DNA from 3 places in the Micromonospora sp. WMMC250 genome. Region 3 is predicted to be linked to each of the others. Evidence: riboswitches for the same ligand, from Rfam matches in the RefSeq annotation. Region 3 holds a riboswitch; each other region holds the start of a gene.
The links. A riboswitch is a leader RNA that binds a small molecule or an ion and turns the genes downstream of it on or off. The one in region 3 is predicted to bind cobalamin.
Positions count from the first base shown of each region.

Region 1 (7,426 bases), 610 kb from region 3:
CGTCGGCGCTGTCGCCGCGCTCGTCGCCACCGTCCTCGGCGGCGTCATCGGCGGCATCGCCGGCACGCTCGGCGGCCGGGTCGACCGGATCCTGATGCGGATCGTGGACACCATCGCCGCGATGCCACACCTGCTGCTGGGCATCTTCATCGTCGCCATGCTGCGTCCCAGCCTCGGCGCGGTGATCGCCTCCGTCGGGCTCACCCACTGGCTCTCCACGGCGCGCATCGTCCGGTCCGAGTTGCTCAGCCTTCGCACCCGGCCGTTCGTCGACGCCGCCATCAGCGGAGGGGCCGGCCGGGGCCGGGTCCTGACCCGACACCTGCTGCCCCACGTGCTGCCCCGGCTGGCGCTGGCCACCACGCTGATGATCCCGCACGCGGTGTGGCACGAGACAGCGCTGTCCTTCCTCGGCCTCGGTCTGCCGCCGCACCTCGCCTCACTCGGCAACATGATCAACGACGGTCAGGGGTCGCTGCTGACCGGCGCCTGGTGGGCCAGCCTGGCACCCGGCGCGGTCATCGTCGTCGTCACCCTCGCCATCGCGGTCATCGCCGCCCGCTGGCGGGACCGCCTCGATCCCCGGGTCCGAGCGGAGCTGCACCTGTGACCACCACCGAACGCATCACCGACCTGGCACCCGGCCCGACGGCCGTGGGTCGCCCGCTGCTCGCCGTGGACGGCCTCGGCGTCGAGTTCCGGCTGCGCGACACGACAGTGCGCGCGGTCACCGACCTCAGCCTGACCGTACGGGCCGGTGAACTGCTGGCCGTCGTCGGCGAGTCCGGCTGCGGCAAGTCCGTCCTGGCCCACGCGCTGCTCGGCCTGTTGCCGGGCAACGCCACGCTCACCGGCCACGCCGTCCTGCACCACCCGGACAGCGACCCGGTCGACCTGGTCACCTGCGGTCAGCGTCACCTGGCCCGCCGGGTACGCGGCAGTCGGGTCGGGCTGGTCCCGCAGAGCCCGGCCACCGCGCTGAACCCGGTCCGCACCGGACGGCGACTGCTCGCCGAGACACTCCGGGCGCACGGTCGGGACCGGGCGGACGCCGAGCGGCTCGCCCTCGACGTCGGGCTCGACCCGGCCGACCTGGACCGCTACCCGCACGAACTCTCCGGCGGCATGGCCCAGCGGCTGGTCAGCGCGCTCGCGCTGGCACCGGACCCGTCGCTGCTCATCGCCGACGAGCCCACCACCGGCCTCGACCGGCCGCTGGTGGACCACACCCTCGACCTGCTGCGCCGCCGGTGCGACAACGGCTCGGCCGTCGTCCTCATCACGCACGACCTGGCCGCCGCGCAACGGGTCGCCGACACCGTCGCCGTCATGTACGCCAGCCGCATCGTGGAACACACCGACGCCGACAGTCTCTTCGCCGCGCCCACCCACCCGTACGCCGCGGCGCTCCTCGACGCCCTGCCGGACCGCGCCTTCCGGCCGGTGCCGGGCGACCCGCCGATGCTCACCGCGCTGCCTCCGGGTTGCGCGTTCGCGCCCCGCTGCCCGCACCGCACCGACACCTGCGCCAGCCAGCCACCGCCGACGCCGATCGCCGGCGACGGCACTGTCGCCTGCCACCACCCGATCCGCACCGGAGCCGTCACGTGACCAGCGAACAGAACCTGCTCGCCGACGAGGTCACCGTCGGGTACGGCCGTCAGGTCGTGCTCGACGGCGTCACGGTGCGGGTCGGTCGAAACGAGACGGTCGGGCTGCGCGGCCCGTCCGGCTGCGGCAAGTCGACACTGGTCCGGGTCCTGGCCCTCCTGCACCGCCCGGACCACGGCCAGGTCAGCATCGACGGCAGGCCGGTGCACGGAGTGCGGTACGCCGTGCCGGTCGACAGGCGGACCCGCGTCGCCGTCCTGTTCCAGAGCCCGCGCGCCGCCGCCGATCCCCGGCTGAGCCTGGACGACCTGATCGCCGAACCGCTCCGTGCCGTCCGAACGCCCGAGGCGACGGTCCGGGAACGGGTGGCCGAACTCGCCGACCTCGTCGGCCTCACCGCCGACCTGCGGGGCCGACGGCCACACGCGGTGTCCGACGGGCAGTTGCAACGTGCCTGCCTCGCCCGGGCCCTCGTACACCGGCCGGACTACCTGCTCTGCGACGAGGCCACGGCGATGCTGGACGCCTCGACCCAGGCGCACGTCGCCGCCGTCATCAGCGACTACCAGCGGACCCAGCGGGCCGGTGTCCTGGTCATCAGCCACGACCAGACCCTGATGGACCGCTGGGCCGACCGGATCGTCGACCTGGACAGCGGGGTGCCGGCGCGGACCTGACGTACCGGCCGGTCAGTCGGCGATGTCCACCACGACCTTGCCCTCGGCAATGCCGTCGGCGACCACACGGTGGGCGTCCATGATGGTGTCGAGCGTGAACCGACGCCGGTCCAGTCGCGGGCGCAGCGCGCCGGCATCGGCCAACGTCGCGATTTCCCGCAGGATGTCGCCGTGGTGGTCGCGGCCCCGGCCGGTGAGCATCGGCAGCAGGGTGAACACGCCGGAGTAGGTCGCACCACGGAACGACAGCGGGGCGAGCGAGTGGGTGCCCCAGCCGAGCGCGCTGACCACGTGTCCGTGATAGGTGCGTACCGCCGCGAACGACGCGTCGAGCGTCGCGCCACCGACGTTGTCGACGACGATGTCGAACCCCTCGCCACCGGTGTGCCTCTCGACGTACTCCTCCACGCTCGTCGAGGTGTAGTCGATGGGCACGGCGCCCAGGCTCTCGATCACCCGTACGCTCGCCGGCCCGCCGGTCGCGTACACCTCGGCACCCTTCGCCTGGGCGAGTTGCAGGCCCACGTGACCGACACCGCCGGCACCGCCGTGCACCAGCACCTTCTGCCCGGGGCGGACCCCGGCGCGGTCGACAAGCCCCTCCCAGGAGGTGATCGCCGCCAGTGGCAACGCGGCGGCCTCGCGCATCGAGAGGCCGCCGGGCTTGCGGGCCAGTAACCGGGCGTCCACGGCGGCGTACTCGGCCAGCGAACCCGGTAGCCCACCCACTCCCCCGCACAGCCCGTACACCTCGTCTCCCGGCGCGAAGTCGGTCACCTCCGCGCCGACAGCGGCGACGACCCCGGCAAGGTCCAATCCGAGCACCGCGGGCGGCTGGACCCGCGCGTGCGCGGCCTGTCCGGCCTGGATCTTCGTGTCGAGTGGATTGACCCCGCTGGCGACGATCCGCACCAGCACCTGCCCCGCCCCGGGTGTGGGCTGATCGATCTCCTCGATCGTCAGCGGACTGTCGAACTCCCGCAGCACCGCTGCACGCATGACGATTCACACCCTCCGTGATCGAGACATCACGTGGACGCTATCCAACTGGGGGTGCCGCCCGGGTGACATCCGGGGTGACGGCCAGGACGACGATTCGGCGAGAGCCGCCGAACGTGGCGACGGACGGCCCAGAGCCGCCCCTCAGCCCTCGTCGGCGCCGTCGAGCAGCGCCCGCCGCAACGCCAACCGGTGCTCGCGGCGGATCTCCGCCTCCCGGTAGCGCCTCCGGTCCCCGTCGGTCTCGGGTAGCAACGGCGGTACCATCCTCGGCTGGCCGTCGTCGTCGATGGCGACCATGACCAGGTGGGCGGTGGCCACGTCGGTGGGCGGAACGGCCCGGTCCCACCGGTCGGCGGTGACCTTGACCGCGACCTCCATCGAGCTGCGTCCGGCCCAGGTGATCCGGGCGTCGACGTGCACCACGTCGCCGACCCGCACCGCGCGCAGGAACGCGGTCTCGTCGATCGCGGCCGTGACCGCCGGCCCGTCGGAGTGCCGGGCGGCGACGACCCCGGCCACCGAGTCGATGAGGTTGAGGATCCGGCCGCCGTGCACCGTGCCCATCAGGTTGGTGTGGTGCTGGTCCATGATCTGCGACAGGGTCAGGTGCGACGCCGACGGCGCTCGGCCGGCGATCGTGGCGGTGTCGTGCACAGCGGTAGTCCGTCCCTCGGGAAACCACACCACCGGTACGCGGACACCCCGACGAGGACGCGCCGACGGACGGCGCGTCACCCGCTCAGCCCACCCGCGAGGCCGACGGCGGCGCACACGGTCGTGTACGCAGCGCAGGCAGGTCTTCGGACTTGCGGGCCTGACCGGTCATGCCGGTCTCCTACCGGCCGTCGCTTCCCAGGCCGACGGCCCAGTGCTGATGACGGCGTTCGTTCCCACTCACCGCTGCGGGGCAGTCCCGGACTTTCACCGGGTTCCCTCTTACGACGCCCCGACGGTCACGACGGGGCGAACCAGCGCCGCCCGCAGCATAGCTGGCCAGGGAAGTCCCGGTACCGGGGGCACAGTGTGGGGACCGCTGCGCCCGTCGTCGGCTTTTGCTATGTGAGGAAAAAGATCGCCAGCTCTTGAAAAAAGCCTCACTCCGGTAAGGATATTCAGATGCGTCGTCTCCCTCAGACTCCGGGGCGGGTGCTCTCGGGTGTCCTCGCGCTCCTCCTCGCCTCGGCGGTCGCTCTCCTCGCGTCCGCCCAACCCGCCTCGGCTCACGGCACTCTCGCCATGTCCACGCCAGCGGGTGGGGCCACCGTGAGTGAGCCGTTGACGGCGGTGCAGCTCTTCTTCACCGAGAAGGCCGCGCCCAACGCGTTCTTCACCGTCACCGCCCCCGGCGGCATCCGGGTCGACAACAGCTGGTCGTACGGGGAGCCGAAGCCGCTGGACAAGCCGGTACGGGAGTACTTCCTGGTCAACGGGCAGTTCGAGCCACGGGAGTACACGACCGGGTTCCCCGCGACGGTGGCGGTCACCCACCTGCCGGCCAAGGGCCAGTATTCGGTGAGCTACCTGTCGGTCGCCTCGGACGGCGACACCGTGCGGGGCACGCTGACGTTCCGCTACAACGGGCCGGTGACGGCGGCACCCAAGGGGTGGAGCCCACCGACGACGCAGCCGGACCCGGCGCTGGTGGCCGCCACCGAGCAGCACGGGTCGTCCGGGCAGGCGTCGGCGGTGCCGACCACCTCGGCCCAGCCGGTGACCCCGCCGTCCGACGCTGCGGCGGCCCCGCCGACCGGGCCGGGCGAGGAGAGCGATTCCGGAGGACTGGCCTGGGCCGGCTGGGCGGCGGCGATCGCGGCACTCGTGGCGGCGGCCGGATTCGTCGTGTGGCGTCGCCGGACGGCGTCCACCGCCAAACCCACCGGCCGGGGCCGTACCTCGCCGGCGGCCTCCGGTCGACGCGCCGGCGGTGCACGTACCTCGAACCGGCCCTCCGCCGGCAAGACCAGCCCAGCCAGGGCCGCCGCCGGAAAGACGACCGCTGCCAAGTCCTCCGCCGGCAGGACGGCCGCCGCGGTGAGCGGTGTCGGCACGAAGCCCACGGGAGGTAAGCGGCGACCGGCCACCGTGCCGGCGGCGCGGACGGGCGACGCGGTCGTCACGGCCCGCACGGGCGTCGCCGTCGACCCGACGCCCGCCGACCAGGAGACGAAGGCCATCGCCACCATCGATCAGGAGGCGAAGACCCCCTCCGCCACCGACCAGAAGGCGAAGGTCCCCGCCAGCACCGACGGCGAGTCGACAGTCGAGGCCGGCTCCCGGACCGGCACGGACCTCGCGGGGATGGCACCCGGGTCTCGGCTCAGCAACGGCCACCTGGCGCTGCTCGTCGGCGGGCTGGTGGTCGCCCTGCTGGCCGGGTTCGGGCTGGCCCGCATCGGCGCCGGCGACCAGAGCCCGTCGAACACCGCCCGGCAGCCGGCCGGCGGTCCGCCGGCCTCGGGGTCGGCGGGGTCCGCGACCGACGGGCACCAACACCCGGCGGGGACCGGTCCGCACACGCACCGGGGTGACGGCGCGACGGGCGAGACGTTGGCGACCGGGACGACGGTCAGCGCCGGTGGGTACACCCTGCAACCGCTGGAGCGGTCCCAACCCGCCGGGGTACGCGCCGACTACCGCTTCCGGATCGTCGGGACCGACCGGCAGCCGGCGACCCGCTTCGCGGTCGTCCACGACAAGCCGTTGCACATGATCGTGGTGGGCCGCGACCTGACCGGCTACCAGCACGTACACCCGACGATGGCCCCCGACGGCACCTGGAGCGTCCCCCTCACGCTGGCCCAACCCGGTGGTTACCGCGTCTACGCCGACTTCTCCGTGACCGCTGCCAACGGCGCGCAGGTGCCTCTCGTGCTGGGCGTCGACCACACGGTGCCGGGGGCGCACACCCCGGCCGCGCTGCCCCCGGGGCAGGCACAGGCGACGGCCGGGCCGTACGCGGTGTCGATGAGCGGCACCCCGACGGTGGGGGTGACGGCGCCGATGCAGTTCCAGGTCCAGCGCACCGACGCGGCCGGGCCCGCGCAGTTGGAGCGTTACCTGGGCGCGTACGGGCACCTGGTGGTCGTCCGCGAGGGCGATCTCGGCTATGTGCACGTCCACCCTGAGCCGGAGCTGGTCGACGGCACTGTCCAGTTCTGGCTGACCGCGCCCAGCTCGGGCCGGTACCGGGCCTTCTTCGACTTCCAGGTGGACGGAAAGGTGCACACCGCCGAGTACACGATCAACGTGCCCTGAGCCTGGAACTTTCTCCCAGCTGCGGCCGACCATCCAGCCAGCAGCAACCATCGGAGGAAGAACACATGCTCAGCACCAGCCCGCTCGGTCCGCGCCGCCGCTCGGCCGCCGTCATCGCCGCCGCGATCCTGGCGGTGGGCGCCGCCGGATGCGGATCGTCCGACTCTCCGTCGACCGGGCAGGCGGGTCCGTCCGCGTCGTCCTCGGCCAACCCGGACGCCGGGGTGCTCGGCATTCGTGACCCGTGGGTGAAGGCCGCCGACAAGGGGATGACGGCGGCGTTCGGGACCCTGGTCAACGACGGCGACAGCGATGTCACGGTGACCGGCGCCGCGACCTCGGTGTCGCCGATGGAGCTGCACGAGATGACCATGAAGGACGGCACGATGGTCATGCAGGCCAAGCAGGGCGGCGTCGTGATCAAGGCGAAGAGCACGCACGCGCTGGAGCCCGGCGGTGACCACCTGATGCTGATGAACCTCGCCAAGCCGGTGCAGGCCGGCGACGAGTTGACGTTCACCCTGACGTTCGCCGACGGCAGGACCCAGCAGTTCACGGCCGTGGCCAAGCCGTTCACCGGCGCGCAGGAGAGCTACGCCCCCGGGCACGGCCAGCCGATGCCCGGCACGAGCGCCACGCCGGAGATGAGCATGAGCCCGGCATCGTGACCGACACGCCACCCGCCCGGCCGGTGAGCAGGCGTGGCCTGCTCACCGGCGGGGCACTGGCCGCCGGCGGAGCCCTCGCCGGCGGGGCGGCCATCGCCGCGACCCGCACCGACAGCGGGCAGTCACCGGCCGCCGCCGACACCACGCCGGTGGCGAGCATCGGCGCTCTGGTCGAGCCGTTCCACGGCGCCCGGCAGGCCGGCGTGACCACCG
Region 1 is NZ_JAPZBJ010000002.1:2,130,609-2,138,034, forward strand. It holds gene O3438_RS09180 (ABC transporter permease) at 1-610, shown strand, start outside; gene O3438_RS09185 (ABC transporter ATP-binding protein) at 607-1,611, shown strand; gene O3438_RS09190 (ABC transporter ATP-binding protein) at 1,608-2,288, shown strand; gene O3438_RS09195 (zinc-dependent alcohol dehydrogenase family protein) at 2,301-3,287, opposite strand; gene O3438_RS09200 (acyl-CoA thioesterase) at 3,432-3,878, opposite strand; cobalamin riboswitch at 4,065-4,278, opposite strand; gene O3438_RS09205 (copper resistance CopC family protein) at 4,407-6,545, shown strand; gene O3438_RS09210 (copper chaperone PCu(A)C) at 6,611-7,213, shown strand; gene O3438_RS09215 (Dyp-type peroxidase) at 7,237-7,426, shown strand, end outside.
Region 1: linked by a shared signal. The riboswitch ahead of O3438_RS09200 (acyl-CoA thioesterase) and the one ahead of cobN (cobaltochelatase subunit CobN) in region 3 are both predicted to bind cobalamin.

Region 2 (7,426 bases), 740 kb from region 3:
GCCGCGGGCACGGGCGCGACGGCGCTGACGGTGGCCTGCTGGATCCGCGTCGCGGGGCGCGAGCGCAGGTAGTAGGTGGTCTTCAGCCCGGCCTTCCAGGCGTACAGGTACATCGAGGAGAGCTTGCCGATGGTCGGTGCGGCCAGGAACAGGTTCAGCGACTGGGACTGGTCGATGAACGGGGCACGGGCGGCGGCGAGGTCGATCAGCGCCCGCTGCGGCAGCTCCCACGCGGTGCGGAACAACTCCCGGACGCCGGCCGGCAGCTCGGCGATGTCCTGCACCGACCCCTCGGCCCGCTTGATCGCCGACCGGATCCGGTCGGTCCACAGACCACGGGCCTTCAGCTCGCGGACCAGAGCGGTGTTGACCTGGAGGAACTCCCCGGACAATGTCTCGCGCTTGAACAGGTTCGACACCTGCGGCTCGATGCACTCGTAGCACCCGGCGATCGAGGCGATGGTGGCGGTCGGGGCGACGGCCACCAGCAGCGAGTTACGCAGCCCGTGCGCCGCGACCCGCTCCCGCAGGGCGTCCCACCGCGCGGTCTGCGTACCCTCGACACCCCACAGGTCGGGCTGCAACTGACCCCGCGCGGCCCGGGTCTGCGGGTACGTCGGGTGCGCGCCGTACTGTCGGGCCAGGTCGGCGGAGGTCTCCAGCGCGGTCAGGTACAGCTCCTCGCTGACCCGGGTGGACAGCTCCCGCGCGGCGGGCGAGTCGAACGGCAGCCGCAGTGCGAAGAAGACGTCCTGCAGGCCCATCAGCCCGAGCCCGACCGGCCGCCAGCGGGGGTTGCTCGCCGCAGCCTGCGTGGTCGGGTAGTAGTTGATGTCGATGACCCGGTCGAGGAAGGTCACCGCGGTACGCACCGTGGCGCGCAGCCGCTCCCAGTCGATGTCACCGTCGACGAGGTGGGCGGCGAGGTTCACCGAGCCGAGGTTGCACACGGCGGTCTCGGCGTCGCTGGACACCTCGACGATCTCGGTGCAGAGGTTGGACAGGTGCACCACGTTGCCCGGTTCGGCGGTCTGGTTGCACAGCCGGTTCGACGCGTCCTTGAAGGTCATCCACCCGTTGCCGGTCTGCGCCAGGGTGCGCATCATCTTCCCGTACAGCTCCCGCGCCGGGACCTGCCGGACGTAGCGGCCCTGCGCCTCGGCCTCGCGGTACGCGGCGTCGAACCGTTCTCCCCACAGGTCGGGCAGCTCGGGCACCTCGTGCGGGTCGAACAGCGACCACATCTCGTCGGCCTCGACGCGGCGCATGAACTCGTCCGGCACCCAGTTGGCCAGGTTCAGGTTGTGGGTGCGGCGGGCGTCCTCGCCGGTGTTGTCCCGCAGCTGCAGGAACTCCTCGATGTCCGGGTGCCACGGCTCCAGGTAGACGCACGCCGCGCCCTTGCGCCGGCCGCCCTGGTTGACCGCCGCGACGCTCGCGTCCAACGTGCGCAGCCACGGCACGATCCCGTTGGACTGCCCGTTGGTGCCGCGGATCAACGCGCCTCGGGAGCGGACCCGGGAGTACGCGATGCCGATGCCGCCGGCGAACTTGGACAGGTTGGCGACTTGGGCGTACCGGGCGTAGATCGAGTCCAACTCGTCGAGCGGTGAGTCGACCAGGTAGCAGGAGGACATCTGGGTGTGCCGGGTGCCGGAGTTGAACAGCGTCGGTGAGCTGGGCAGGTACGCCAGGCTGGACATCAACCGGTAGAAGCCGACCGCCTCGTCCGGCGTACGGGACAGGCCACAGGCCACCCGCAGCAGCCAGTACTGCGGGGTCTCCAGCACGAACCGGCTGGTGGGGTGGCGCAGCAGGTACCTGTCGTAGACAGTGCGGAGGCCGAAGTACTCGAACCGCCGGTCGCCGTCCGGGTCGACGGCATCGTCGAGCACCGCGGCGTGCGTGGCGACGAACGCGGCGGTGTCGTCTCCGATCAGGCCCTCGGTGTGGCCGGTCCGGATCGCCGCGCTGAACGAGGCCATGCCCTGCCGACGCACCTCCTTGTCGACGTAGCCGGCGAGCAGCCGGGCGGCGAGGCGCGAGTACTGCGGTTCCTCACCGATCATCTCGGCCGCGGTCTGAATGGACAGCCGGTCCAGTTCGGCTGTCGTCGCGCCGTCGTACAGGCCGCTGATCGTGCGGGTGGCGACGCGCATCGGGTCGACGTCGGTCAGGTCGTCGGCCCACCGCTCGACCGCCCGGACGATCTTGTTCACGTCCACGGGTTCGGTGCCGCCGTCGCGCTTGCGGACCTGCATCGGCGTCCGCCGCAGTGCCGCGTCGGCGCCGGCCGGGACTACCTCGGTGACTGTCACCACTCGCTCCTCGGAGTTCGAGACCTGGAGGTCCGAACACGCGGAGACAGACACCGACGGACGCCACGCCGGCGGCGTGGGTCAGGTGGCGTCAGCCGTCCCACGCGGCCTCGGACCGCCGCACACCCGGGTGCGGGTACGCGGCGCGCTGGCAGGTCTTCGGACTCGTGGGCACGACCGGGCTCGCCGGTCTCCTACCGGCCGTCGCTTCCCAGACCGTGCGGTCCAGTGCTGATGACGGCTGTCGTTCCCACTCACCGCTGCGGGACAGTCCCGGATTTCCACCGGGTTCCCTCTTGCCTCGACCGCCCCGGGTGAGCGGTCGAACCAGCTGCGTTCGACACCATATATAGGGACGCAGCGGTTGTCACACCCCACATGTCGGTGTCGGCGTGTCGGCGGCGGAGGCGGTGACGACCGTCACCCGACCGCGCCCCGCCGCCCGACCTCCGGGCGGCCGACGCCGGCGGGAGGTGGCGGTCAGCGGCGGGACAAGGCCGCGGGATGGCCGAACAACGGTCCACAAAGATGTGATGTATGCAGGATCCAGATGTAAGGAACGTTGCTCATAACCCGCGGTCGATGTCGGCAGTCAGGGTGAACATCCAATCTTCAAAACCCTCGGTCGGGCGCTGACCCCGACCCTCGTTCCGACCGGCGCACCGCCGCCCAGCATTCGACACGTTCCACGGGCCGGGGTTCCACTTCGAACAGCACGCGCCCACCACCAGCGGTTAAGGTTTCGACCGCAGTGCCCATGCGCGAACGTGGGCCGCAACGGCGGGGCACCGCCGCCGTGACGGCGGTCGCTCGGCGTCCGAACACGCCACGTGGGAAGCGCCTCCCGCCAGACGTCCGATCCCGATAAGAAACATTGGATGTCTGCATCGGTCAGGTGATCGACGTCGTTGACGCACCTGAACCAGCCTCCGTATACTTCGATTGATCATCTGATCTTTTGCCTAGTCGGGCGAGGAGCGCATGCCGCAGATCACTGCTGTCACCGTCGAGGACGTCCGCTTCCCCACCTCCCTGACCGCTGACGGGTCAGACGCCATGAACAAGGACGGCGACTACTCGGCGGCCTACGTCGTCCTGCACACCGACGGCACCGACAGCGTGGGCGCGCCGCTCGCGGGCCACGGCCTGACCTTCACGATCGGTCGGGGCAACGACATCGTCGCCGCCGCGGCGGTCCACCAGGCACAGCTCCTCGTGGGCCTGGACGTGGCGACGATGGCGGCCGACATGGGGGCGGTCTACCGCCTCCTCACGTCCGACTCGCAGCTGCGGTGGCTCGGGCCCGAGAAGGGCGTCGTCCACCTGTCGCTCGCGGCCGTGCTGAACGCCTCGTGGGACCTGGTGGCCCGGCTCGCCGACAAGCCGCTGTGGCGGCTCCTGGTCGACATGACCCCCGAACAACTCGTCGACATCGCGGACCTGCGCTACCTGTCCGACGCGCTCACCCGGGACGAGGCACTGGCCATCCTGCGGGCCAAGGAGAGCACGAAGGCCGACCGCCTCGCCGAGCTCCACCGGACCGGCTACCCCGCCTACACCACCTCGGCCGGCTGGCTCGGCTACGGCGACGACAAGCTGCGCCGGCTGTGCCAGGAGGCCGTCGACAGCGGATACGGCTACGTCAAGCTCAAGGTGGGCGCCAACCTCGACGACGACATCCGTCGGTGCGCGATCGCCCGGGAGATCCTGGGCCCGGACCGCAACCTGATGATCGACGCCAACCAGGTGTGGGACGTCGGCCAGGCCATCGAGTGGGTCACCGCCCTCGCCCGGTTCACACCGCTGTGGATCGAGGAGCCGACCAGCCCCGACGACATCCTGGGCCACGCGGCCGTCCGCCGGGCGGTCGCCCCGATCGGCGTCGCCACCGGCGAGCACTGCCACAACCGGGTGATGTTCAAGCAGCTGTTCCAGGCCGGGGCCATCGACTTCTGCCAGTTGGACACCGGCCGGCTGGCCAGCATCAACGAGATCGTCGCCGTGCTGCTCCTCGCCGCGAAGTTCGACGTGCCGGTCTGTCCGCACGCCGGCGGCGTCGGGCTGTGCGAGATGGTCCAGCACGTGTCCGTGCTCGACTACGTCGCGGTCTCGGGAGACCTCACCAACCGGGTCACCGAGTTCGTCGACCACCTGCACGAGCACTTCACCGACCCGTGCGTCATCCGTGACACCGGCTCGGGCAGCGGTTACGTCCTGCCCGACCAGCCCGGCTACTCCACCCGGATGCGCCCCGAGTCGATCGCGCTCTACCGCTTTCCCGACGGCCACTACTGGGCGGCGGCGGACCCGACTACCGTGTCATCTCCGGAGCCGTACGTGATCGCGGGTGGGACGGCCACATCCGCTGGCCGCTAGGGGGACCATGTCACGCACCGACGAAGTGGTGAACGGCATCAAGCAGATGATCCTGGACGGGAAGTTCAAGCCCGGGGACCGCCTGCCGATCGAGAAGGACCTCGCCGAGTCCCTCGGTGTCTCGCGCGGCTCACTGCGCGAGGGAATGTCGGCCCTGTCGATCCTCGGCATCGTCAACATCCGCCAGGGTGACGGCACCTACGTCACCAACCTCGACGCGCCGCAACTGCTGGCCCCGATGGGCTTCGTGGTGGACTTCCAGGGTCAGGACGACCCTCGACACATCCACACCGTCCGGCGGCTGCTGGAGTGCGAGGCCGCCCGGTTGGCCGCCACCAGGATCACCGACGAGGCCCTCGCCCAGGCCGGGGAGCTGCTCGACGAGGCCGCCCGAATGGTCGGCCAGTCACCGCAGGACCACGAACGCATCCTCGAGATCGACATCGCCTTCCACCGGATCATCGCCGTGCACGCCGAGAATCCGGTGCTCGTCGGGCTCATCGAGGCGTTCGCCGGTCGCACCATCCGCGGGCGGCTCTGGCGGAGCCTGCACGAGGAGGGCGCGGACCGGCGTACCCATGACGAACACGTGGCGATCCTCAAGGCCCTCGTGGCGCGTGACCCGGAGCGGGCCCGCACCCGGATGGCCAACCACCTGATCGGTGTGGAGGAGTCGTTGCACGGATTGCCCGACGACGGTGACCCGACCACCACCGAGATGACGGGCCCCTGACCGCTGACGCTACGGCTGCACGTCGAGCAGCCCCGCCTCGTACAGCGCCGCCCAGAGCTGATCCGGGACGTCGGTGTCGAACCGGCGCAGGGTCTCGGTCACCTGGACCGCGTCACGCACGCCGACCACTGTCGAGACCACGGCCGGGTGCCGACGGACGAACGCCAACGCCGCCTGGGGCAGCGTGACCCCGTACGTCTGGCAGACCCGCGCTATCCGCCGGGCCTGACCGACCACCTCCACCGGCGCCCGCTGGTAGTTGTAGGCGGCGTCGCTGGGCGGCAGGTCCCGGGCCAGCAGCCCGGAGTTGTAGACCCCGGCGATCACCACACCGACGCGACGGGCCTGCGCGGCGGGTAACAGGTCGGTCAACGCGCCCTGCTCCAGCAGCGTGTACCGGCCGGCGCACATCACCACGTCGACGTCGGTCTCCGTGACGAAGCGGGCCAGCATCGCGGACTGGTTCATCCCCGCGCCGATCGCGCCGATCACGCCCTGCTCGCGCAGCTCCACCAACGCCGGCACCGCCTCGTACGCGGCCTGCTCCCAGTGGTCGTCCGGGTCGTGCAGGTACACCACGTCGATCCGGTCCAGGCCGGTGCGTCGAAGGCTCGCCTCCACCGACCGGTGTACGCCGTCCCGGCTGAAGTCCCAGACCCGCCGGTGGTCGGCGGGCACGTCGAACCCCTCCGGGTCACGCAGGTGCGCGGTCTCCGGCGACGGCACCAGCAGCCGACCGACCTTGGTGGACACCACGTACTCGGCACGGGGTCGGGAGCGGAGGGCGGCACCCAGACGCCGCTCGGACAGGCCGAGCCCGTAGTGCGGCGCGGTGTCGAAGTATCGGACACCCCCGGCCCACGCGGTGTCCACCGCTGCGGCGAACGCCTCGTCCGACGTCCTCCGGAAGAGATTGCCGCCCTGCGAGGCACCGAATCCCAGTGGGCTGAACCGCACCTGTGGGCGGGCGGTGTCCACCGCGGTCCGCCGACCGAGGGGGCCGGTCACCGGCTGCGCCAGCCGCCGTCGGCCGGGACGTTCGTCGTCACCGCTCGTCCCGGTCCGTGCTGGTGCTCCCGGTCATCGCCGCCACCAGGTCGTCGGTGGTGACCTCGTCGGCGCGGAGTTGGGCCGCGCGGCGGCCGAGGCGCAGCACCTCGACCCGGTCGGCGATGTCGAGCACCTGCGGCATGTTGTGGCTGACCAGCACCACCGACATGCCGGCGTCGCGGGCGCGCCGGACGACGTCGAGAACCCGCCCGGTCTGGACCACGCCGAGCGCCGCGGTGGGTTCGTCGAGGATGACCACGTTGGTGGCCCAGATGATGGCCCGGGCCACCGCGACACACTGCCGTTGCCCACCGGACAACATGGCGATCGGGGTGGTGACCCGGGGGATCCGCACACCGAGTTCGTCCAGGGCCGCTGCCGCGCCCTGCCGCATGGCGCGCTTGTCCAGCAGGCCCAGCCGACCGAGTGGTCCGGAGCGGAGGATCTCCCTCCCGAGATACAGGTTGGCGGCCACGCTGAGGTCGTCGGCGACGGCCAGATCCTGGTAGACGGTCTCCACCCCCGCGCGCCGGGCGTCGACCGGCGTCGAGAACTGCACCGGGCGGCCGCCCACGCGGATCTCGCCCTCGTCCGGTGGGTGCACACCGGAGAGCGTCTTGATCAGAGTGCTCTTCCCGGCGCCGTTGTCGCCGATCAGCGCGACGACCTCACCTCGGTGGACGGTGAAGTCGGCGCCCCGCAGCGCCTCGACGTGTCCGAACCGTTTGACGATGCCGCGAGCTTCCAGGACCGGCGCTTCCCCGCCGGATGACAGTTCGTCGGTGTCGGCGGTGGCCGTCGGAGTCGTTCCCATCACTGCACCGGGGGGTTGGCGCAGCTGGGCTCGAGCACCGCCTTGATCTCCGCCGTGTCGATGTTCTCCTTGGTGACGAAGGTGACGCCGGTGTCGGCCGACGCGAGGGGCGCCTTGTCCCGGAGGTGCTTGACC
Region 2 is NZ_JAPZBJ010000002.1:786,235-793,660, reverse strand. It holds gene O3438_RS02975 (ribonucleoside-diphosphate reductase subunit alpha) at 1-2,261, opposite strand, end outside; cobalamin riboswitch at 2,452-2,665, opposite strand; gene O3438_RS02970 (enolase C-terminal domain-like protein) at 3,300-4,694, shown strand; gene O3438_RS02965 (FadR/GntR family transcriptional regulator) at 4,702-5,427, shown strand; gene O3438_RS02960 (aldo/keto reductase) at 5,437-6,435, opposite strand; gene O3438_RS02955 (ATP-binding cassette domain-containing protein) at 6,473-7,291, opposite strand; gene O3438_RS02950 (ABC transporter substrate-binding protein) at 7,291-7,426, opposite strand, start outside.
Region 2: linked by a shared signal. The riboswitch ahead of O3438_RS02975 (ribonucleoside-diphosphate reductase subunit alpha) and the one ahead of cobN (cobaltochelatase subunit CobN) in region 3 are both predicted to bind cobalamin.

Region 3 (7,426 bases):
CGAGGTCACCCATGCCGGACCTCCTCCCGGTCGAGGAGGCCGCGGAGTTTCGCCAGCGCCCGGGAGGTGCGCGACTTCACCGTCCCCCGGGGCCAGCCCAGTGCCGCCACCGTCTCCTCCTCGGTGAGATCGAGGAAGTACCGACAGACGATCACCTCGCGGTCCCGCACCGGCAGTTGCCGCAGGGCCCCGACCAGCGCATCCCGGCGCTCCCCGGCGAGGACCGCGCCGACCGCCCCGTCCTCGGCGATCTCCGACGTCGGGTCGGCCGCCGCCGCCCGCAGGACGAGCCCGTCCCGCCGGCCCCGGGACCGGTGCAGGTTGCGGGTCTCGTTGGCGACGATCGCGAGCAACCACGAGCGGAAGGACGAGTCGCCCCGGTAACGGGACAGCTTGCGGTACGCCTTCACGAACGCCTCCTGCGTGACGTCCTCGGAGTCCGAACCGGCGCCGAGCAGCACCGCCGTCCGGTACGCGGACGCGGTGTGCCGGGCGACCAGGAGGTCGTACGCCTCCAGGTCACCGGCCCGAGCGCGGGTGACGAGAGTGTCGTCGTCCAGGGGAGGCCTCCGTTCGGATCACACTCATGACACCGCCCACGCGTCGCGGGTTCCACCCGGCGCGGGTCAGGTTGCTCCCACCCGGCGTGCAGCGTATTGCCAGGATTCGGTGGTGCACTGGGAGAGGTGTCGAGGAGAGGGGCTGGTCATGAGCTGGTTCAATCGCCGGGCACGGGGTGCCGAGGCGACCCCGACGAAGCTGGACCGGGAGGCGACCCGCGAGGACCTCGCGGCGTTGGAGGCGTTCGTCGCCAGCCGCCGGGGTGTGGAGTTCTACCTGGAGCCGGAGACCACGGCGACGGACACCACCGTGGTGGCGATCGCCCACGACGGTGAGTGGATCCGCCGGCGCACCGGTACGCCCCGGGCGGCGGGGACCATCGCCCGCAAGCACGCGGTGCCGCTGTACGAGGCCGCCCGCACCGGCTACCCGGAACGGATGCGGGTGTGGAACCGCGCCCACCCGGAACGCCACGCCCGGTGAGGCTCGCCTGCTCAGGCGTCCTCGACGGCTGACCGGGCCTGTTCGGCGCGCACCTGCTCGTCCAGGTAGTGGACGGGTGCGGGTGGAGATGAGCCAGCGTGGTTGCGGTAGCCCGGCGGCGGCGAGCGCGATCTGGATCTCGCGGGCGTGCGCGGGGCTCTGCCCGGCGTCGATCATCACATCGCCGCGCTCGTCGACCACGACGGCGACGCCGGCCTGGACGGCCTCCGGGTCGGGATCGCCCGGACAGATCCAGACATGGCCGGCCAGGTGGTGGAGCTGCGGGGCGACCATGGTGATCGACCTCCGGAATTGATCGCGGACGTTGCTGCGGCGTGCGCCGATCGTGGGTGACGGTGCCGCGCGGCACCGTTCCGACGGGCGATCGGCGCAGGCCAGAGTAGGTCCGGCCATCCTTTGCTCTGCATACCTGGAGGCACCGGTGACGGTCCGTGTCCGGTGCGGATAGGTATGCAGAGCAAAGGGCCCGGGGCATTCATCCGGGGCATTGCGACAGCGCGCATCCGCCGTCACGGTAATCGCTGAAGTTCGATGGATGACGGCCGTCGGGCCGGGTCGGAGCGGCGTTGACCCGCAGCGCAGGGGTGTGGCAGCATTCGCGGCCTGACGGCAGTGAAGGAAGTCGGTGCGATTCCGACGCGGTCCCGCCACTGTCACCGGGGAGTGATCCCCCCTCGTGCGCCACGGCCGTGTGTCTGCGGTTGGAAGGCCGGGGGAGAGCGTCGATCCGGAAGCCAGGATACTTCGGCCGTCGGGACGTACCCCAGGGCGTGGACACCCGAGGAGGACCCGATGACGCACGGCGTCTCATTCATCGACGAACTTCGTCATGGCTCGCACGGTGGGCGATTCACCGCCCCCGCGACCGGTCACGCTCCGCTGAGCTGAGCGCCGCCCGCCGCCGACCGGCCCCGCCGCTCGCGCCCGCGAGTCGTCCGCCCCGCCGTCGTACCGGCTGACGCCGCACCCACCCGCATCGTCGCGGTCACCCTCGTGGTGGCCGGGGCGTCACTCCCCGGAGCCCGCCGTGCGCATCCTGCTACTGTCCACCGCTGACACCGACCTGCTGGCCGCCCGCGCCAGCGGCGCCGACTACCGGCTGGCCAACCCCGCCCGGGTCGCCGCCGACGAGGTGCCCGCCCTGCTCGACGGCGTGAACCTCGTCGTCGTACGCCTGCTCGGCGGCCGACAGGCCTGGCCGGACGGCCTGGCGGCGGTGCTCGCCACCGGCGTGCCGACTGTCGTGCTCGGCGGTGAGGCGCTGCCCGACGCGGAGCTGATGGCCATCTCCACGGTGCCGTCCGGGGTCGTCAGCCAGGCGCTCGCCTACCTGGTCGAGGGCGGGCCGGACAACCTGGGGCAGCTGGCCCGGTTCCTCTCCGACACGGTGCTGCTCACCGGCGAGGGGTTCGACCCGCCCACACCCACCCCGGCGTACGGCGTGCACCGTGAGTACCCCACGAATCCGGAGCAGCCCACCGTCGGGATCGTCTTCTACCGGGCGCACGCCCTCGCCGGTAACACCGGCTTCGTCGACGTGCTCGCCGACGCGGTCCGCGAGGCCGGCGGCAACCCGCTGCCGATCTTCTGCGGCTCGTTGCGAGGGCTGACCACGGGGTCCGGCCCGCTCGGGCTCTTCGCCCGCTGCGACGCCCTGCTGGTCACCGTCCTCGCGGCGGGCGGCGCGGTCGCCGCGGACGCCTCCGGCGGTGGCGACGAGGACGCCTGGGACGTCGGCGCCCTGGCCGCCCTGGACGTGCCGATCATCCAGGCGCTCTGCCTGACCAGCACCCGCAAGCAGTGGGCCGACAGCGACGCCGGACTGTCCCCGTTGGACGCCGCGATGCAGGTGGCCATCCCGGAGTTCGACGGCCGGATCATCACCGTGCCGTTCTCGTTCAAGCAGATCGACTCCGACGGGCTCTCGGTCTACGCCGCCGATTCCGAGCGGGCCGCCCGGGTCGCCGGGATCGCGGTGCGCCACGCCCGGCTGCGGTACCTTCCCAACCCGGACAAGCGGGTGGCCGTGGTGCTCAGCTCGTACCCCACCAAGCACTCCCGGGTCGGCAACGCCGTCGGGCTGGACACCCCGGTCTCGGCGGTCCGGTTGCTGGCCGCGCTGGCCGAGGACGGCTACGACCTGGGCGACGCGCCGCCCCCCGCCGACGGGGACGCGTTGATCCACGCGCTGATCGCCGCCGGTGGGCACGACGTGGAGTGGCTCACCCCGGAGCAGTTGGCCGCCGCCGAGGCCCGGATACCGGGGGACACGTACCGGCGGTGGTTCGACCAGGTTCCCGCCGAGCTGCGCGATCGGATGCGGGAGCACTGGGGTGAGCCGCCCGGCGAGCTGTACACCGAGGGCGGGGACATCGTGCTCGCCGGCCTGCGCTTCGGCAACGTGGTGCTGCTGATCCAGCCGCCGCGCGGCTTCGGGGAGAACCCGATCGCCATCTACCACGACCCGGACCTGCCGCCCAGCCATCACTACCTGGCCGCGTACCGCTGGTTGGCCACGCCGGCCGCCGACGGCGGCTTCGGCGCGGACGCCGTGGTGCACCTGGGCAAGCACGGCACCCTGGAGTGGTTGCCCGGCAAGGGTCTCGGTCTGGCCGCCGACTGCGCGCCCGACACGGTCCTCGGTGACCTGCCGCTGGTCTACCCGTTCATCGTCAACGACCCGGGCGAGGGCACCCAGGCCAAGCGGCGGGCACACGCCGTTGTCATCGACCATCTGGTGCCGCCGATGGCCCGTGCCGAAACCTACGGCGACCTGGCCAAACTGGAACAACTGCTCGACGAGTACGCCACCGTGCAGGCCCTCGACCCGGCGAAGGTGCCCACCGTGCGGGCGCAGATCTGGGACCTGGTGCGCGCCGCCGAACTGCACCACGACCTGCACGCCGAGGCGATGCCCGACGCGGACGACTTCGACGACTTCGTGCTGCACCTCGACGGGTACCTGTGCGAGGTCAAGGACGTGCAGATCCGCGACGGCCTGCACATCCTCGCCGACGCGCCGACCGGGGAGTCTCGGATCAACCTGGTCCTCGCGGTGCTGCGCGCCCCGCAGATCTGGGGTGGCGCACACGCTCTGCCCGGTCTGCGGCAGGCCCTCGCCGTCGCCTACGGCCTCGACGAACAGGAGCTGCTCGCGTCACCGGGGCAACGACTGGCGCTGCCCAGCGCGTTGACCGACGTGGTGGACGGGCCGGCCGGCACCGCCGCCGACGCTGTCGACCTGGTCGAGGCCCTCGCCCGGCGGCTGGTCATCGGCATGGAGACGCTCGGCTGGGACGCGGACACCGTCGACGCTGTGGTCGCGGAGGTGACCGGGCAGCCGATCCCGGACGTCGCCGCGGTGCTGCGCTTCGCCGCCACCGAACTGGTCCCCCGGCTGGACCGCACCACCGACGAGTTGACCAACACCCTCGGCGCGCTCGACGGCCGGTTCGTGCCGCCCGGCCCGTCCGGTTCCCCCACCAGGGGCCTGGTCAACGTGCTGCCCACCGGCCGCAACTTCTACTCGGTCGACCCGAAGGCCATTCCCAGCCGCAACGCCTGGGACGTCGGGGTGGCCCTCGCCGACTCCCTGCTGGCGCGGCACCTCGCCGACACCGGCGCGTACCCCCGATCGGTGGGTTTGACAGTGTGGGGCACCAGCGCCATGCGCACCCAGGGCGACGACATCGCGGAGGTGCTCGCGTTGCTGGGCTGCCGGCCGGTCTGGGACGAGCGGTCGCGGCGGGTCACGGGCGTCGAGGTGGTGCCCACTGCCGAGTTGGGCCGACCCCGCGTCGACGTCACGGTGCGGATCTCCGGCTTCTTCCGCGACGCGTTCCCGCACGTGGTGGCGCTGCTCGACGACGCCGTGCGGCAGGTCGCCGCCCGGGACGAGCCGGCCGAGGACAACTACCTGCGGGCGCACGTCACCGCCGACCTCGCCGAGCACGGTGACGAGCGGCGGGCCACCGCGCGGATCTTCGGCTCGAAGCCCGGGGCGTACGGCGCGGGGCTGCTGCCGCTGATCGACGCCCGGACGTGGCGCAGTGACGCCGACCTCGCCGAGGTGTACGCGGTGTGGGGCGGCTACGCCTACGGCCGCGGACTGGACGGGCGGGAGGCGCGGGCCGACATGGAACGGTCCTTCGCCCGGATCTCGGTGGCGGTGAAGAACCAGGACACCCGCGAGCACGACATCGTCGACTCCGACGACTACTTCCAGTACCACGGCGGGATGGTGGCGATGGTCCGTCACCTGACCGGCACGTCCCCGCAGGCGTACGTGGGTGACTCGGCGATGCCGCACGACGTGCGGACCCGCACCCTGGGCGAGGAGACCCGGCGGGTGTTCCGGGCCCGGGTGGTCAACCCGAAGTGGATCGCCGCGATGCGCCGGCACGGCTACAAGGGCGCCTTCGAGTTGGCCGCCACAGTGGACTACCTGTTCGGCTACGACGCCACGGCCGGTGTCGTCGACGACTGGATGTACGAGCACCTGGCCGCCGCGTACCTCTTCGACGACACCACCCGGGAGTTCCTGGAGCAGTCCAACCCGTGGGCGCTGCGCGGCATCACCGAGCGGCTGTTGGAGGCCGCCGACCGGGGGCTGTGGGCCAAACCCGAACCGGCCACCCTGGACCGGCTGCGCGACACCTACCTGGCCAGCGAGGGCGACCTGGAGGACCGGGCATGACGTATCCGTTCAGCGCTGTGCTCGGCATGGAGGACATGCGGTTGGCGCTGCTGCTCAACGCGGTGTCCCCGGCGATCGGCGGGGTCCTCGTGCGGGGCGAGAAGGGCACCGCCAAGTCCACCGCCGTACGCGCGCTCGCCGCGCTGCTGCCCCCGGTCCGCCGGGTGGCGGGCTGCCGTTTCGGCTGTGATCCGGTCGAGCCGGATCCGGCCTGCCCGGACGGGCCGCACCCGGCCGCCGCGACCGCCGAGATCCGCCCGGCCCGCCTCGTCGAGTTGCCGGTGGGTGCCGCCGAGGACCGGGTGGTCGGCTCACTGGACCTGGAGAAGGCCCTCGGCGAGGGTGTACGCGCCTACGAGCCGGGTCTGCTCGCCGCCGCGCACCGGGGGGTGCTCTACGTCGACGAGGTGAACCTGCTGCACGACCACCTCGTGGATCTGCTGCTGGACGCGGCGGCGATGGGCCGTAGCCACGTCGAGCGGGAGGGCGTCTCGGTCAGCCATGCTGCCCGGTTCCTGCTGGTCGGAACGATGAACCCGGAGGAGGGGGAGTTGCGCCCTCAGCTTCTCGACCGGTTCGGGCTGACCGTGGAGGTGGGTGCCAGCCGCGATCCGGAGGTCCGGGTGGAGGTGGTCCGCCGTCGGCTCGCCGCCGACGCCGACCCGGCCGGGTTCGCCGCACGCTGGGCCGACGCGGACGCGGCGATCGCCGCCCAGGTGGCCGCCGCCCGCCGCCGCCTTTCCGGGGTACGCCTGCCGGATGCCGCGTTGCGGCAGATCGCCGAGGTGTGCGCCGCGTTCGACGTGGACGGGATGCGCGCCGACATCGTCACCGCCCGTACCGCTCTGGCGCACGCCGCCTGGCACGGTCGGGACCGGGTCACCATCGACGACGTACGGGTGGCGGCTCGGCTGGCTCTGCCGCACCGCCGCCGCCGCGACCCGTTCGACACTCCCGGGCTGGACGAGAAGCGCCTGGACGAGGCGTTGCAGCGGGCCCAGGACGCCCACCCCGACGATCCCGACGACGACGGCCCCGACGACAGTGGCCCGAACGACAGTGGCCCGAACGACGGTGGCCCGAACGACGGTGGCCCGAACGACGGTGGCCCGAACGACAGCGGCCCGGGTGGCGGCGGTCCGCAGGATCATGCGACATCCGACGGTGAGTCCGTCGACCATCGTGGGCCCGGCCCGGCCGGACCCTCGGCGGCCGACGGCGACACCGGTGGGGCCGACGGCCCCGCTGGGGCCGACGGCGACACCGGTAGGGCCGACGGCCCCGCTGGGGCCGACGGCGACGCGCGCTCGGCGGACGACCGGGGCGGGCGCGCCCGGCACGGCGGCCGGGAAGCGCCGGACGGTGCCGACGCCGACCCGCGCCGAGGGCGGGACGGTGGCGCGGACGCGCAGCCGGTGGCCGTACCCCGAGGTGGGTTGACCGCCCGGCTGCTCACCGCGCCTGGCGTGGGTGACGGGGTGCCCGGGCGGCGTTCACGGGCCCGTACCGGGCGGGGGCGCACCACCGGCGCCCGGGTGCCCAACGGTCGGGTGGGTGCGCTGCACCTGCCGGCGACGGTTCGCGCCGCCGCGCCGCACCAGGCGTCGCGGGGTCGGTTGACCGGCCCCCTGCGGTTGCGTCCGGACGACGTGCGTGAGGCGGTCC
Region 3 is NZ_JAPZBJ010000002.1:1,524,136-1,531,561, reverse strand. It holds gene O3438_RS06610 (hypothetical protein) at 1-13, opposite strand, end outside; gene O3438_RS06605 (RNA polymerase sigma factor) at 6-461, opposite strand; gene O3438_RS06600 (hypothetical protein) at 709-1,044, shown strand; cobalamin riboswitch at 1,656-1,832, shown strand; gene cobN (cobaltochelatase subunit CobN) at 2,093-5,761, shown strand; gene O3438_RS06590 (VWA domain-containing protein) at 5,758-7,426, shown strand, end outside.